DNA from 3 places in the Shewanella sediminis HAW-EB3 genome. Region 3 is predicted to be linked to each of the others. Evidence: riboswitches for the same ligand, from Rfam matches in the RefSeq annotation. Region 3 holds a riboswitch; each other region holds the start of a gene.
The links. Region 3 has a riboswitch for cobalamin ahead of SSED_RS11315 (TonB-dependent receptor domain-containing protein). Riboswitches for the same ligand answer to the same signal wherever they lie in the genome.
Positions count from the first base shown of each region.

Region 1: another riboswitch for cobalamin. It lies ahead of SSED_RS18630 (TonB-dependent receptor); the one in region 3 lies ahead of SSED_RS11315 (TonB-dependent receptor domain-containing protein).
Region 2: another riboswitch for cobalamin. It lies ahead of SSED_RS19530 (ABC transporter ATP-binding protein); the one in region 3 lies ahead of SSED_RS11315 (TonB-dependent receptor domain-containing protein).

Region 1 covers NC_009831.1:4,337,960-4,343,143, forward strand. The annotation lists gene SSED_RS18625 (arylesterase) at 1-128, opposite strand, end outside; gene SSED_RS18630 (TonB-dependent receptor) at 354-2,351, opposite strand; cobalamin riboswitch at 2,460-2,711, opposite strand; gene SSED_RS18640 (hypothetical protein) at 2,844-3,623, opposite strand; gene nrfD (cytochrome c nitrite reductase subunit NrfD) at 3,857-4,807, opposite strand; gene SSED_RS18650 (4Fe-4S dicluster domain-containing protein) at 4,804-5,184, opposite strand, start outside.
Region 2 covers NC_009831.1:4,541,168-4,546,351, reverse strand. The annotation lists gene SSED_RS19535 (histidine phosphatase family protein) at 1-451, shown strand, start outside; cobalamin riboswitch at 1,077-1,299, shown strand; gene SSED_RS19530 (ABC transporter ATP-binding protein) at 1,654-2,544, shown strand; gene SSED_RS19525 (FecCD family ABC transporter permease) at 2,534-3,664, shown strand; gene cobT (nicotinate-nucleotide--dimethylbenzimidazole phosphoribosyltransferase) at 3,895-4,923, shown strand; gene SSED_RS19515 (adenosylcobinamide-GDP ribazoletransferase) at 5,031-5,184, shown strand, end outside.
Region 3 covers NC_009831.1:2,615,476-2,620,659, reverse strand. The annotation lists gene SSED_RS11320 (efflux RND transporter permease subunit) at 1-1,207, shown strand, start outside; cobalamin riboswitch at 1,640-1,810, shown strand; gene SSED_RS11315 (TonB-dependent receptor domain-containing protein) at 1,978-3,828, shown strand; gene SSED_RS11310 (ABC transporter ATP-binding protein) at 3,886-4,698, shown strand; gene SSED_RS11305 (FecCD family ABC transporter permease) at 4,685-5,184, shown strand, end outside.

The DNA of each region.
Region 1 (5,184 bases), 1.7 Mb from region 3:
CCATAGGTCAGGCTATCTCCAAATGCCCAGATCTCGGCATCAGACGAAAGCGGCTCAAGTTTAGGGCCAGAGCAAGCCGATAGCAGGAGTAAAGCTATCGGGAGCAATATGGCTAACAGTGATTTCATCCTCTCTCCTCTGGTCGTATGTTCTGAGCGGTAAGTTTTAAGTTCAAGATAGAGCAAAGAAAGTCGCGAGCATCGAGTAGCTCGTAGCTCTTAAACAATCGCGGCTAAAGCCGCTCCTACATGGAAAATATCCTAGCTCGTAGCTCAAATTTAGCACATAAAAAAAGCCAGACCTAAGGTCCGGCTAAAAGGTAAGGTACTAGGACCTAAAGTCTGGCTCATACCTTAAAAGCGATAGCTTGCCGTCAGACGTAGGGCACGTCCGGTACCCGCATAATAGCCATTCCCCCAACTACTGTAGTAACCGGCACTGACATATTGCTCATCGAACAGGTTATCGACGCGGAAGCTGGCAAGCCAGGCATCACGGGTGTAGTTAATCGCTAAATTAGTTAACCAGTATGACTCCAGCTTAGGGTCAGCATTACCGTTATCGCCTTCGATGAAACGCTCTCCGGTGTATAACAGCTCGGTAAACACCTGCCAGTTCTGGTTAGCATCTATACTGAAGTAACCACGGCCGGAGTGCTCGGCGACCCAGGAGAGCTGATTGCCTTCATTTACTCCTTCGGTAAACTCGGCGTCGATATAGTTGTACTCCAGACCCAGTTGCACCATCTTAGTGATCTGCCAGTCCCAATCCAGACTCGAGCCATAACGGCGCGATGCATCGGCGTTCACGTTGGCACCAGGAAATTTGCCACCATCAGGGGTCTCAGCACTCGGGTCAAATACAATCTCATCCTCTAAGTCCAAACGATACAGGCTTAAGCGCAATGTGTGGCTCGCAGGAGACCAATCCCAACCCGCCTCATATGAACGACCCGTCTGCGGCTTAAGACCCATCACACCCGGTGAGGTATAAGCCTGCTCATCGACCTTAGCGAAACGGAAGTTGTCATCGGCGCGAAGATAGAATCTGTGTGAAGTGCCCGGACGATAGTTCAAGCCCAACTCGAACGCATGCGCATCCTGATCAAGCTCTATGCCCTGAGGGTAAACGTCACCATCGACAAGATCGTCAGTCACCTCGGAGTAACGACCACCCACTACATAACTCAGGCTTTGAGTTAACGGCACACTGGCTTGAGCATAGGCGCTAGCCACCTTCTGCACATTACTTCGTCCCCAATCAAACTCAGATTCCCCCCGGCTCAGGTCGATACCGGTAACGATATTCAAGTCGCCTTTTTCTGTCGTAATATTCGCTACCGCTTTCGGAGTGAACTCGAGGAAAGAGCGTTTATTCTTACTTGGCGAACCCCAACTGATCCCGGTCACCTGAGTATCGGTATAGTTGATATCCGCACCTAACGACCAGGCATCGGTGAGTTGATGCTGATAACCCGTGCGAATAGCCGTTGTCATCTCATGCTGATAGTCATCTTTATTAAATGGATTAACCTGACGTGGATTATCTTTAATCTGCTCTTTGGTCAATGACCCCGCCATCTCACGATCGTTATCGTAGTAGCTGGTCTCAACGAAGAAGTTATCCGACTCGGTTTGATATTGAAGTCGACCTAATACAGACGAGGTCTTGTTGGCATTGTGCTCACGATAGTTATCACCTTGGTTATAGCTGGCCGCAGCGTAGTAACGCCAGGTATTACTGATGGCACCCGAGATATCACCTTTACCTTCATAGGTATCGAAGCTGCCTCCAGACACTTGAATGCCGCCGCCCGCGCTGTTTGGCGCCTTGGTGATGATATTAATCACACCGCCCACCGCCTGATCGCCGTAGAGTACACCGGCACTGCCCGACAGTATCTCGACGCGCTCTATCTGATTGAGTGGGATGGCATTGATGCTTGGCGCCGCGATATCGATATTATTCAAACGACGTCCATCGACAAGCAAGAGGGTGTTGTTTGCGGCCTGACCAGCACTGAAACCACGCATAGCGAAAACGGCGCCGGAATTCGAGTCCGAGATCTGTATGCCACTCTGGCCACGCAGTACTTCGGTCAGTGTCGTCGCACCGCTCATCTCGATGGCCGCCGCATCGATAATGTTCACATTGGCGGCAATATTCAGTGGCGTATTTTCACTGCGACCGATAACGGTAATAACCTCATCGACTGTGTTAGTCACACCAGAATCTGTTTGAGATGAATCGGCCGCAAACGTCACGGACGACGACGCAGACAGAGCCAGAGCACTGCCGATTAGCATGGCTAATTTTGATAATTTGTTTGATTGTCTAGCTTGAGTACCCATTTTACCTTTAACTCCTGAAAGGAAAACGGGGCAAAGATGTCACGACGAGGCCAAGTTCAGTTCACTGAATTCAATCACCCTATCGCATCTCGAGATCTGCCCGCCGAAATCTCAAAATCATCTAATGGGCCGGTCTCCGGACTGAGGCTATTCGGTAAGATTGGTAGATCTTTCCGAGCAAGTAGAGGCTTTTCTAACACCCTGCCATTACATTCTGTAATAGATAGGCGCACCTCACTTTCACCTTTCACCGTTGCGGGGGCAGTGCCAGATTTTCACAGGCTTCCCGATTATCCCAACTCTCTAATTAAGCTGTTAAAGCTTAAAGACAGAGCAGGCACCACAAAAGATTGACAGCATAAATCTTGTTATCGATCTGCTTAAAAACGCCTCCGGATTAATAGCCGGATCACGATTGGCCGCATTATAGACGTCTATACGTATAAATGTCTAATATTTGCGAGGAACAATAAATTCCCCATCCAAAATCTATCAGCGGCTGAGTCTTAGAGGAGAGATAGCCGACATAAATTCCCGGTGATTTAACGACTCCAGGGGCGGATTATCTACACTGAACAGATCGCCACGTTTGGATTGATGCAGCAGATAGAGATCGTCCACCCCGGAGATCGCGGTGTAATGACCTATCTCTCCCTGCGGCACCGAAGTCTTGCCGTTAGCTGTTAAGCGGGTTGCCTTATGGGTATCGGGCATGCGGGTACAGCCTAAAATGGCACTGAATCCCTCGAGGCTATCGACCTCAGTCTCACCTAGCTTGTTATAAATTACTTCGCCCTCACAGGTTTCTGCGTAGGCGGTTGCCAACGAATCCAGAAACGCTTCTGGCTCAATATTTTCACTCAAGCCTTCAAAGCCCTGCACACAGAACAACGAAGACCAGGCCCTTAACTGCTGGCCCGATGGAACGAACTCGGCGGCGTACATACCGGCTTGTTGCTTATTAAACGCCAATTTCCACTCACCGGGCAGGTTAAAGCTCACCTCTTGACTGAAAATGGGGAGTTTATGACTTATACCAATAGGGTTAATCTCGGCGTCATCGAGAAAATCATCCAGGATTAATGCCTGCCCATGAGCCGCATGGGGAAACAGGTAAGCAGCGATAACGACAGCAGTAATAGCGGCAGTAATAACAGAAGCGGATGTGGCAATGATCGATGTAGAGAACTGAGCCGTTTTAAACTGGGCTTGCAGTGACTTTATTGACTGCCAATGGCGTGTACAGAGAGGTAGTGTGTTGAGAGCTTTCATACTTATCATCCTTGATTAGTCTATCCATTCGATATTACCTCAGCATAAAAAATACGCAAAGAGGTTTACATGAATAAATTTAAACAGAGATGATAGGGGGCTCAACAAAAACAGAGGCAAGGGAAACGACTCTCCTTGCCTCTTCTGAGAAACTATAAATATCTAAAGCGTTCCTAAGAACTAACTCGTTCCTTAACTCAGTTCTTAGCTAACTCTTTAACAGCACCCTATAACTAGGTCCCCGTCATCTGGCCGGTATAGAGAATAAAATTACGCAGCAATAACACACCCACTAAACTAAAACTGGCCGTTACCGCGACATAGGCAAATTTTCTATCGGCAGAGACCTTCATCCATAAGTTAAACGCCAGTGGCAGCGTCAAACCTAAGCCAACCACGCCTCCCCAGAAGATCCAGCCCCAGAAGCCTTCACCCAACGCATCTAATGCCGCGACCTGGCTCTGCCCACCCGACAAGATAAGACCGGCGAAGAAGGTAAAGAGTATCGCCATCTCAATGAGTATCATGGGGATCTCAATCCCATGGATAAAGCGCACCTCAGTGCCATTCGGATTCCCCTTGAGCAACACACCAACTAGCAGAGTGGCTGCGGCGCCTGAGCTGAGGCCCGATACCAGGAACAAGACAGGCAAAACCGGGTTATTGAGCAGAGGGAAGCCGATTAGGGCCGACAGCAGGAATCCGGTATAGGCGCCTAATGACAGAGATAATATAAGTAGTATCCCTGTGATCACATCTTCCCATTGCTGCAATTTTATCAAGCTGCTTGTGAGCAGACTCCACCGTCCCTCACGCCCTTCACACCATTGCACGACAGGCGTACTAAATATGGCGCCTATCCAGGCAAATAACATCAGCTGATAGACCATCAATACCAGCACACCCATGGACATGACCGAAGTGGAGTTGTAAAAAACCAGGATCTTCCAAAAATCGAAGGGCTTAGTGAGATCGAGAACCAAAATACCTAAGCCGGCACAAACCGTAACGGGTGCTATCAGGGCGGCGGCTTGAATAAATCGAGACTGATAGGCTTTCTTACCCAATTTAAAATGTTTCAACAGGATGCCGAAAAATACCGCCCCTGCCGACAAGCCTGCCAAGAACAGGTAGATTGCGATAGGCCAATGCCAGACTAATCCATCGAAATGAAATGCACTCATAACACTATCTCCCCATCAATAGTCGATACATGGAACAACTTAGGGCGGGTGCCTAAATCCGTTTTAGCTCGATAAGTCGGTTTCGATTTTAACGTTTTGACTAACTCAGACTCCGGATCTCTGATATTACCAAACACTAAGGCATGAGTCGGACACGCCTCTACGCAAGCTGGTTGTTTGCCCAGCTTAAGCTGAGTCTCTCTGCAAAAATCACACTTGTCGGCCGTTTGAGTCACTGGATTAATAAATCTAACCTGATAGGGACAAGCCGCAATGCAATATTGGCAACCGACACACTTGTCAGGATTAACACCGACAATCCCGGTCTCTGAGTCTATGTAGGCGGCGCCCGTAGGGCACACCTTTACGCAGGGGGC
Region 2 (5,184 bases), 1.9 Mb from region 3:
CAGCTCCCCCCTGCGTCGCTGTTGTGAATTTGCCCTCAGGCTCTACCTGAAAAGAGAGGTGCCGCTTAAACTCGAAGACGGTTTCAAGGAGATGAACTTTGGTGATTGGGACGGAGAAACATTAGAGAGCCTGTATCAGAACTGCGCGGGGCCTATCGAAGCCTATTGGAAGAACCCGTGGGCGAGCACGCCGCCTGATGGAGAGACGATGCTGGATTTCGAGGCCAGAATCGATCGCGCCTGGGAGTCGATACTCAATCAACACCGGGGTCAATCTCTGCTGCTGGTGACCCATGCGGGGGTCATACGCCACCTGATGGCCAGTGCATTGGGGGTTAGCGGGGTCGCGGGGTTTTATACTCAACTGAGCCTGGCCTACGCGGCGATAGTGAAAATCACTGTCTATACCACGGCCCAAGGGACACACTTTCCTCAGCTTCACTGGGGGTAAACTGTTCTAGGTTCTAGGTTCTAGGTTCTAGGTTCTAGGTTCTAGGTTCTAGGTTCTAGGTTCTAGGTTCTAGGTTCTGGCGTGATATGACCGCGGGTTAGGAGACTGGGGACGCACTCGTATCTGCCTCAACTGCACCGGAATTCATCTTAATCAGAGTGGCGAGCCTTTCCTGTGCCCCTTTCTTGTGCAAGAGTAATACCAATCAGTATAAGAAAGTGATCTACTCAGAGCTATTTTGGGCAAACTAATTCGAGGCGGATAACTGATGTAATGGTGCTCCCTTTCGAAGTTATTCAACGAAGAAGTAGGCAGCCCAAAAAGCTCCTAAAAGGCGAGTTTTAGCGCATCTGATGCTGTGTTAACGAGCTTAAACGTAGAATAACTATGCTCTTCACTCGTTGCCTTGCCTCAGAAACGCTAAACTCTCGCTGAGCGATCACATCTTTATACTGATTGGTATAAAATTGAGAACCATGATTTTTCACCTCTGTCAGGCGTCGGGCTTTGCCTTAATTCATAAAAGCGGCATAATAACCGCTCTCAGACACTCTTCACTCTTAAGCCTGCTCTTGAAACATGAGCTTGGAACATAAGCTTTAAACATTGGCTGTTAAGTGGGTGGAGAGGATCGCAAAATCAGGTGTTGAGAGCCACTGTCGAAAGATGGGGGTAACTCAAACTTAAAAGGGAACCGGGAGCTTTAGTGAATCGAAAGCATAAGCCCGGACTGTGCCCGCAACTGTGAGTGTTTTGAAGAAGCCGAGAGGTTCTAGGTTCTAGGTTCTAAGTCCTAGAAACTTCTTCAAACCATGAGTCAGGATACCTGCCTAATTTTGTCGCTAAAGAACTTGAGCGGGTAACTCGAGGGGAAGTGTCATGCTATCTTTTTTTAGCTTTTTTGCTGGTTTATTCACCGCTTTGTCCTGCTCTATTAATTCACGAAAGCCAGCTCGTGCAATACCGTCATGCCTTGAGTTTATGCGGTATGCTTCGCGTCGTGTATTCCACTCCTCTCCTGTTTTTTCATATAAACCGGCAAAACCGGCTAATTCATTTGAGTTAGCTAAATCATATAAGACATTTCAGTCAATGTTGTTGGCGGTGAGGTTATCGGCTTGAAATCATGGCGTAAAAAAACCTCTACTCTTGATAACATGAGTGGGGATAAAAACAGTGGTGATAAAGAGCATCGCGATGAAATGCATAGCGTTAACAAGGCGTGTGCGTTAGCGGTCAGCGACCTTAGGTGGCATGCCGATGACCGGGCGATTCTATCCGATATAAGCTTTTCATTAGCCAAGGGTGAGATGTTAGGCATCATAGGGCCAAACGGTGCGGGGAAATCCAGCCTGCTGCGGTGTCTATATCGTTATATTAAGCCGGATAACGGAACGATTAGCCTATTTGGGCAAAATACTTCTCACTTCTCTGCAAAAGAGTTTGCCAGACAAGTTGCGGTGGTACTGCAAGACACTCCCCATCACTTTGAGTTAACCACTGAACAACTGGTTGCTATCGGATTAACTCCTCACAAGGGGCCGTTCGATCTCACGACCTCTGCGGATAGAAGACTCGTTGCGGATGCGTTAGAAAAAGTGGGGCTAACCCATAAGGCCGGCCAAGTCTATGAGCACCTCTCCGGCGGCGAAAAGCAGCGGGCGCTGATCGCCAGAGCGATAGTACAACAGCCTAAGCTGCTTATCTTGGATGAACCCACTAACCATTTAGATATTCGTTATCAGATCCAGGTCATGGAGTTGCTTCGTGAGATTGGGATCTCGGTGATCACCTCTATTCATGATCTGAATTTAGCCAGTGCCATGTGCGATCAGCTGTTACTCCTCGATGATGGCCGCTCTGTCGCTCATGGGACGCCTAAGTCTGTGCTCACCGAGGCGCGTATCAGCGAGGTATTCGGTGTGTGTTGCAGTACGCAGCCTCACCCTCAGCATGGTAACCCTCAGATCAGCTATTTCTATGGCTACTCTCATGGCGACAACGCTAATGATAAGAACGCGCATGATGAGAACATGAGTGCAGGTATGAGTCACTGGAACAGCACGGAAAGGCATAAACAAGATGAAGACTAGCCCGATTAATTCAGCCTCGACTTCTACCAAAGGACGAGTCGATATCGGCCATAAATGGGTGGTGCCGGGATTGTCGCTATTGAGTCTGATAACCCTGCTGGCCGCAGCCAGCTTTGGCGCCGCCAATATCTCATTCAGTGATGTGATTAATGTTGTATTACATAACACCTTTGGTACGGCCATTTTTGGTATGACAGAGGTGTCAGGCATCGCCGAGCGTATCGTTATGGAGTTGAGATTCCCCCGCATTTTGTTGGCCTTTATTGCCGGAGCCGGGCTCTCTGTTGCGGGTAGTGTGTTGCAAACGGTGACGCGTAATCCGCTGGCCGATCCATATCTGTTCGGCATCTCATCGGGCGCCTCATTTGGTGCCGTGATGGTCATTACGTTTTTCACAGGCTCAAGCGTGGGGGCAGCCTCAGGGCTATCTGCTGGTTCAGGGCTTTTTACCGGCTCAGGGCTGTTCGAGCTGCTTAGTTGGATAAGTCTGCCACTGGGTGCGTTCCTCGGGGCCGGGGTGTCGGTGCTCATGGTGTTGAGCTTATGCGGACGCAATATGAGTAGTCAGATTGAACGCATGTTGCTTTCCGGTGTGGCGATCTCATTCATGTTCGGCGCGTTAACCAGTTTGCTGCTCTATTTTTCCAGTCCTCAGGCGGCCGCGTCTGTGCTGTTTTGGAGTCTTGGAAGCTTCGCAAAAGCGAGTTGGGAGGGTTTGTTATTTCCGGCCGTCGTTGTCTGTGCTGCTACCGGGATCATCTTGTTGTTTAAGCGTCAGATAATGGCGATGCGGGCCGGTGATGAAACAGCCCATACCTTAGGCATCAATGTCAGTCGGTTGCGACTGCAGATGTTACTGCTCTGCTCCCTCATTACGGCCATCTTAGTCGCTAACTGTGGTGGTATCGGCTTTGTGGGCTTAATGATCCCCCATACGGTACGCATGCTCTTTCCGGGACGATTCCCGCTAATTACGACCGCCTTAGTCGGTGGCCTGTTTATGGTATGGATTGATGTCTTGGCGAGAACTCTGCTGAGCAGTCAGGAGTTACCCGTAGGCATCATCACCGCCGTCATAGGCAGTATCTTCTTCCTGTTTATCCTGGGCAGCAGAAGGTAGGAGCGGCTCGTAGAGGCAGCTACGAGTCTCGGGCTGCGAGCTACGAGGTTTGACATTCTCCATGTAGGAGCGGCTTTAGCCGCGAAGCTTTTGGGCTCCGAGGTTCGAGTTACGAGGTTCTAGCTACAGGCGTTATTGCTGGAGTGCGACATTCTCCATGTAGGAGCGGCTTTAGCCGCGAATGTTTAAATAAAAAATAACGCAAAACAAAAAATATTTAGGGTATATAGATGTTTAATATCAGTCCGGCAAATCATGAGTTTGATGATGAGATTCAAAGTAAAATCGACAATAAAACCAAACCCTTGGGAGCGCTCGGAGAATTAGAAAATTTAGCTAAACAGTTGGCTCTGGTATTAGGAAAAGATAAGCCTGAGATCATTAACCCTAAGCTATTGGTTTTTGCGGCGGATCATGGAATCGCCTCATCCGGTGTTTCAATTGCTCCAAGTGAAGTGACTACACAGATGGTGATGAACTTTGTCGCCGGTGGCGCAGCCATCAATGTCTTCTGTCGCCAGGTCGGCTTGGATATGGAGGTGATCGATTGTGGCATTCTTCAGCCATTAGAGGGCGTCGAAGGGGTTATCGACCAGAGACTGGGTGCAGGAACGGGAGCGATCCACAAGCAAGCGGCAATGACATTGGGAGCCGTCAAGCAAGGGCTGGAGATGGCGCGAACACGCATAGAACTTCACCATCAGCAAGGCTGTAACCTTATCGCATTAGGGGAGATGGGCATAGGAAACACCTCTTCTGCTGCGGCCATCATGGCCACTGTCATGGGGATGAAGGGTGTCGATTGTGTCGGACGAGGCACCGGAATCGATGCCGCTACCCTTAAGCGTAAGCAGATGCTGGTGGAGCAGGCGCTGCATATTCATGAGGCCGAATTAACCGACCCCTATAATATTTTAGCCTGCCTTGGTGGCTTTGAAATAGTACAGATGACGGGGGCTATGCTTGCCGCGGCGGAGAGAAATATGCTTGTCATCGTAGATGGCTTTATCGCAACGGCGGCGGCCATGGTCGCGGTGCAGATAAATGCGAACGTCCGCGATTATATGATATTTGGTCATCAATCAGATGAACGGGGTCACTGCCTGATGATGGAACACTTGCAAGCCCGACCCTTGCTCAGATTAGGGATGAGGTTAGGCGAGGGCAGTGGCGCCGTATTGGCGTTACCACTTATTCGAGCCGCCGCCGGTTTCTATAATGAGATGGCCAGCTTCAGCGATGCCGGAATTGAGATCTAACTCTATGTCGGATGGACTACGAGGTTCTAGGTTCTAGGTTCTAGATTCTAGATTCTCCATGTAGGAGCGGCTTTAGCCGCGAATGTTTCTAAAGGAATTTCATAAATATGTTTCGTCGAGAACTGACACTGTTTTTTATTGCGATGGGCTTCTTTACCCGTATCCCAATGCCTGCCTGGGTGACGGTGGACAGCGACAACCTGAACAGAGCCAATCGCTATTTCGGACTGGTCGGCATCTTGGTGGGGGGGCTCAGTGCCG
Region 3 (5,184 bases):
CATGCCCCTTATCCCGGGAATGAAATCATTCGAAGTTCAGGACAACCTGTTTGGCGGTGGTCGTGACGATGGCGATATCAGTTTCCGTCTCGAAGGAAAAAACGAAGAGCAACTCGTCGCCGCATCGCAGGAGCTTAAGGCAAAACTGAACTCACTCAAGGGGGTTGGTGATGTCAACGACAGTCGACAGTCCAGCGCTAAAGAGGTGCAGTTCGAGCTTAAACCGCAAGCTTATGGTTTGGGGCTTACCTTAGCCAATATCGCCTCACAGGTCGGCAATAGTTTCTATGGCCTGGAAGCACAGCGGATCTTAAGAAACGGTGAAGAGATAAAGGTGATGCTCCGCTACCCTGAAGAGCAGCGTAACTCTATCGCTCAGGTATCCGAGGTATTGATTGTGACGCCTCAAGGCGCCGAGGTACCTCTGTCGGAGGTCGCGAATATCACGGTGACACAAGGTGTGAATGGTATTCGTCGTGAGAACGGTAACCGGACAATTAATGTCTGGGCCTCTGTCGATGCCGATCAAGCCGAGCCATTTAAGCTGGCTCAGGATATCCGCGACAACTTTATGCCTCAGCTATTGAAGAAATACCCGAGAGTGAAGAGTGAAGTCTCGGGCAATATTCAAGAGCAGATGGACAGCGCTAAGACTCAGTTACGTGACTTCATCATATCCTTGCTGATCATCTATAGCTTACTGGCAATACCGCTAAAATCTTATTCACAACCTCTTATGATCATGGCCGTGATCCCATTTGGTGTGATTGGCTCAGTACTCGGTCATATGATTATGGACATCGATCTCAGTGCCCTGTCGCTGTTCGGTATTATTGCTGCGGCGGGTGTGGTGGTGAATGACTCTCTGGTGATGGTCGATTACATCAACAAGTCCAGAGAGTCCGGCATAGCGATGAAAATAGCGGTGCTGGAAGCGGGGTGTCGACGATTCAGAGCCATCATGCTGACCTCTCTGACCACCTTCATCGGTTTGATGCCAATCATGACTGAGACCAGTATGCAGGCCAAGATGGTGATCCCGATGGCAACCTCACTCGCCTTCGGCGTGCTGTTTGCGACGGTGGTTACATTGATGCTGATCCCATGTCTCTATCTTGCTATCGAGGACATTAAGAAACTGTTTGGCAGTAAATCACGAGCCCACCATGAAGCAGATCATGGAATGGAGCCAGAGCTAATCAAATAGAGTAGCTTAAATAAGATTGTTCTAGCCGACATCGGCAAAAGATTAATGGCTCAATACAAAAATGCCGCTCTACATCAGAGCGGCATTTTTTATGAAGGGTAAAACAAATAGTAAAACAATTAGTATACCCGGTCACAATATACTGTTCATTATATAGCCAGAACAGGAGTTAAAGAAAATCCAACCTTTCGACCACATGAACTCAGACCAAAGCTCAGACTAAAACTAAAAGCCGCTTTCGACTTAGTAAGAGAAATGTCGACGGTTAAGAGAAACTCGAAAAGATGCAACCTATTGATGTTTGAGTTAAATTTATCCTATTAAACACTATACGGCAAACCTTAATAAAAAAGACTGTAAGAAGTAACAGTCTTTTTCATTTTAAACTTTGTGTGTGATCTTCGCCATGTTCAAGCTATGTCATTATCGCTATATTCGCATCGACTTAAGGGCGTTAATTTAACTTAATCGGGAACGTGGTGAGACCCCACGGCTGTACCTGCAACTGTAAACAGAGCGAAACATTATTACCACTGGTAAAACCGGGAAGGAATGTTTCTAGATGCTGTGAGCCAGGAAACCGACCCAGAAGAACTATTGACTCAAGCGGGTTTCTTGAGCAAGTAGACGATGCAGGTGTCTGGGTTTTCCCAAAACTTAATATTTCACACCTTTATTATCTATTCGTCATAAGGATGAGTCTTTAAAAAAAGGCTTAACCATGACGCATTTTCCCGCAAATTTCAAACTCAAATAAATAAAGGTTAACCATGAGTTTTAAACTGCGACTCTCAGTACTAACTATCGCGATATGCCAGACATTTTCAGCCGCCGCTACAGCACCAGCCAATCCCGTAGATGATATTATTACGGTAACGGGTGACAGATTTGACAACACTGCGGATCAGCAACTCACCGTTATCAATACCATCGAGAGAGAGGAGATAGCCAGACTCAACCCTAAGTCTGTGGTTGATATGTTAGAAACCTTACCTGGCGTCAGTGTGACCCGCAATGGCGGCGCCGGACAATCCGCTTCCATTAGCATGCGTGGAACAAACACCGATCATGTATTGGTTCTCGTAGACGGTGTTCGTATCGGCTCGGCAACCCTGGGCGCTGTGAGTTTCAACGCCCTCACCCCTGAAAATATTGAACGTATCGAAGTCGTTAAAGGCCCAAGAGCCGCTGTTTGGGGCAGCGACGCCATCGGTGGTGTTATTCAGATTTTCACCCGTAAATTAGAGGGCGGTGAATGGTATGCCTCTGCCGAATATGGCAGTGATGACTATATGCGCGCCAGTGCCGGTGCGGGCGTAAGCCACGGTGACGGCCATACCAGCATCAGCATCAATCGTGAAAAGAGCGATGGATACGATATTAAAAACGATGCAGAAGATGACAATGACGGTTACGACCGTTTGGGCGTGAGCGTTAACGGCCTGCAAAACCTTAATCAGCAATGGCAGCTTACCTGGGCAGGTCAACTGGAGAGCGGTAACTACGAGTATGACAATATGGGTTATTACGGGCCCGGTGTTAATGAGGCCGACTACGATAACTACCTGGTGAACATCGCGGCGCAATATCAAACAGAGAAGTTAACCAGCAAGTTGGCCCTTGGTCAATCACGGGATAAGAATGAGAACTTTCGCGCAGAAGACCCGAGTTTAGGCGTCAATTTATATGAAACGACCCGTGATCAGCTCAACTGGAGTAACCGATACACGGCAAACGATGACCTGACCTTCATTGGCGGCGTCGACTGGTCGAAGGAATCTATCGAGGGTGACTATGCCGTCGACGAGCGCGATCTACTTGGCATCTATGGCCTGGCACGCTACCAAATTGGCAAACTCTTGATGGAAGGAGTTATTCGCTACGACGATGTTGAAAATATCGATAGCGAAACCTCATATAACGCGAGTCTGGCCTATCAATTCAATGACCAATGGCGTGTTACTGCCAGTTCAGGAACAGGCTTCAAGGCCCCAAGTTTCAATGACCTCTATTGGCCAGATTCAGGTAATCCGGAGCTGGTATCTGAGACATCCGAAAATCTGGATCTCACCATCAGCTATACCGGCGATTACCTGCGTGGTTACTTGAGTATCTACCAAAACAAGATTGATAACCTGATCCAGTGGGCCCCTACAGGTGAGAAAGATGATTATGGCTACGATATCTGGAAACCGGACAATATTGAAGATGCCGAGATAACCGGAGTAGAACTCTCCCTTAACTACAGCACCTGGGATATTGAACATCAGCTGGGTTACAGCTACATCGACGCGGTAGATGGGGAAAGTGACGAACAGTTAGTGGGCCGAAGCGAACATGAGTTTGATTATGCGCTCAGCTATACCTGGTCTGAGTTCGATCTGCTGGTTAACTATCACTATCAGGGCGAGCGTAACGCCGGCGATTATGACTATGACGGCGTGACTGACTTCCTGGATGCCTACCATCAGGTCGACATGAGTATCGGTTATAAGCTTGCCGAAGCATGGCAACTCAGGTTGAAGGCCAATAACCTGCTCGATGAAGAGATCATCTCAGATCGTAACTACTTCAGCCCCGGCCGCCAACTGTTTTTAAGCGTGAGCTACCAGGCTTTTTAACCTTAGATAGCAGCAAATTGCGTCGGCATTGCCGGCGCAACATTGGATACCCTAGTAATGCCAACAAAATTTCAGTCTAACTCTCACATGGAAGTTAATCACCTGAGTTGGGCAACTTCATCTAAGAAGGTGCTCGACGACTTAAGCTTCACCATCGAAAGAGGCGATTTTGTCGGCATCTTGGGACCCAATGGTGTTGGAAAATCATCCTTGTTGCGCTGCATGTATAAGTACATGAGTCCCGATAGTGGCAAGGTATTCCTTAATAACCAAAATATCGACTCGATTTCACATCGGGAGTTCGCCTCGAAAGTCGCCGTGGTGTTACAACACACCCATGTAGGCTTCTCGATGACTGCAAGGCAGTTATTGGCGACCGGTTTGATAAACCAGCAAAAATGGTGGCAGCGCATCGACCACAACGCTGAGAAGGTGGAGATTGACCGCGTCTTGTCGCTTGTGGATCTGACCGATAAAGCCGAACAGGTTTTTGAGTCACTTTCCGGTGGCGAGCAGCAGAGGTTGCTGATCGCCAGAGCGCTACTGCAAAAACCTGAGATCTTACTCCTCGATGAGCCAACCAATCACCTCGATGTCGGGTATCAGGTTGAGATCTTAAAACTGATAAAAAGCCTGGATATCACAGTCGTAGCCAGCATTCACGATCTTAATCTTGCCAGTGCCTTTTGCGATAAGCTTCTTCTTCTCCGGGAGGGCAAACTGATAAAGCACGGCACTCCTGCGCAGGTGTTAACCCCTGCAAGTATCGAAAATATTTACGGTATTAAAACCGAGGTGGACAGACACCCAAAAGGCACTCATCCCAGGGTCACCTACCACTTCGACGGGGTACGCCATGCGGCTGTTTAACCCTACACTGTTACTGGCACTCTTGATCCCCTTGGCTGTGATATCGCCCTTGATTGCCATTGTGCTCGGCAGTGCCGACATCAGCCTGGCCGAAGTAATTGGCGCCATAGGCCGCAGTGTCACGACCCTGTTCCAGACAGAATCAAACACGTCACTGGCAGATCGCATCATCATCGAACTCAGAATGCCACGGGCCTTGATGGCTATGGTATGTGGTGCCGGGCTCGCGGTATCGGGCTCTGTACTTCAAAGCGTAACCAGAAACCCCCTCGCCGATCCTTACCTGTTCGGCATCTCCGCAGGGGCATCCCTTGGGGCGATTCTGGCACTCACAGGTGGGTTAACCTTTCTTCCCCTGCCTGTTAGCGCATTTTTAGGCTCCTTGATTGCCGTCGCCGTTGTGGTGGTGATGGCACGGGATGGCCAGGTTGAAACCCTGGTGCTATCGGGCGTCGCCATCTCCTTCCTGCTCTCATCAATTGCCAA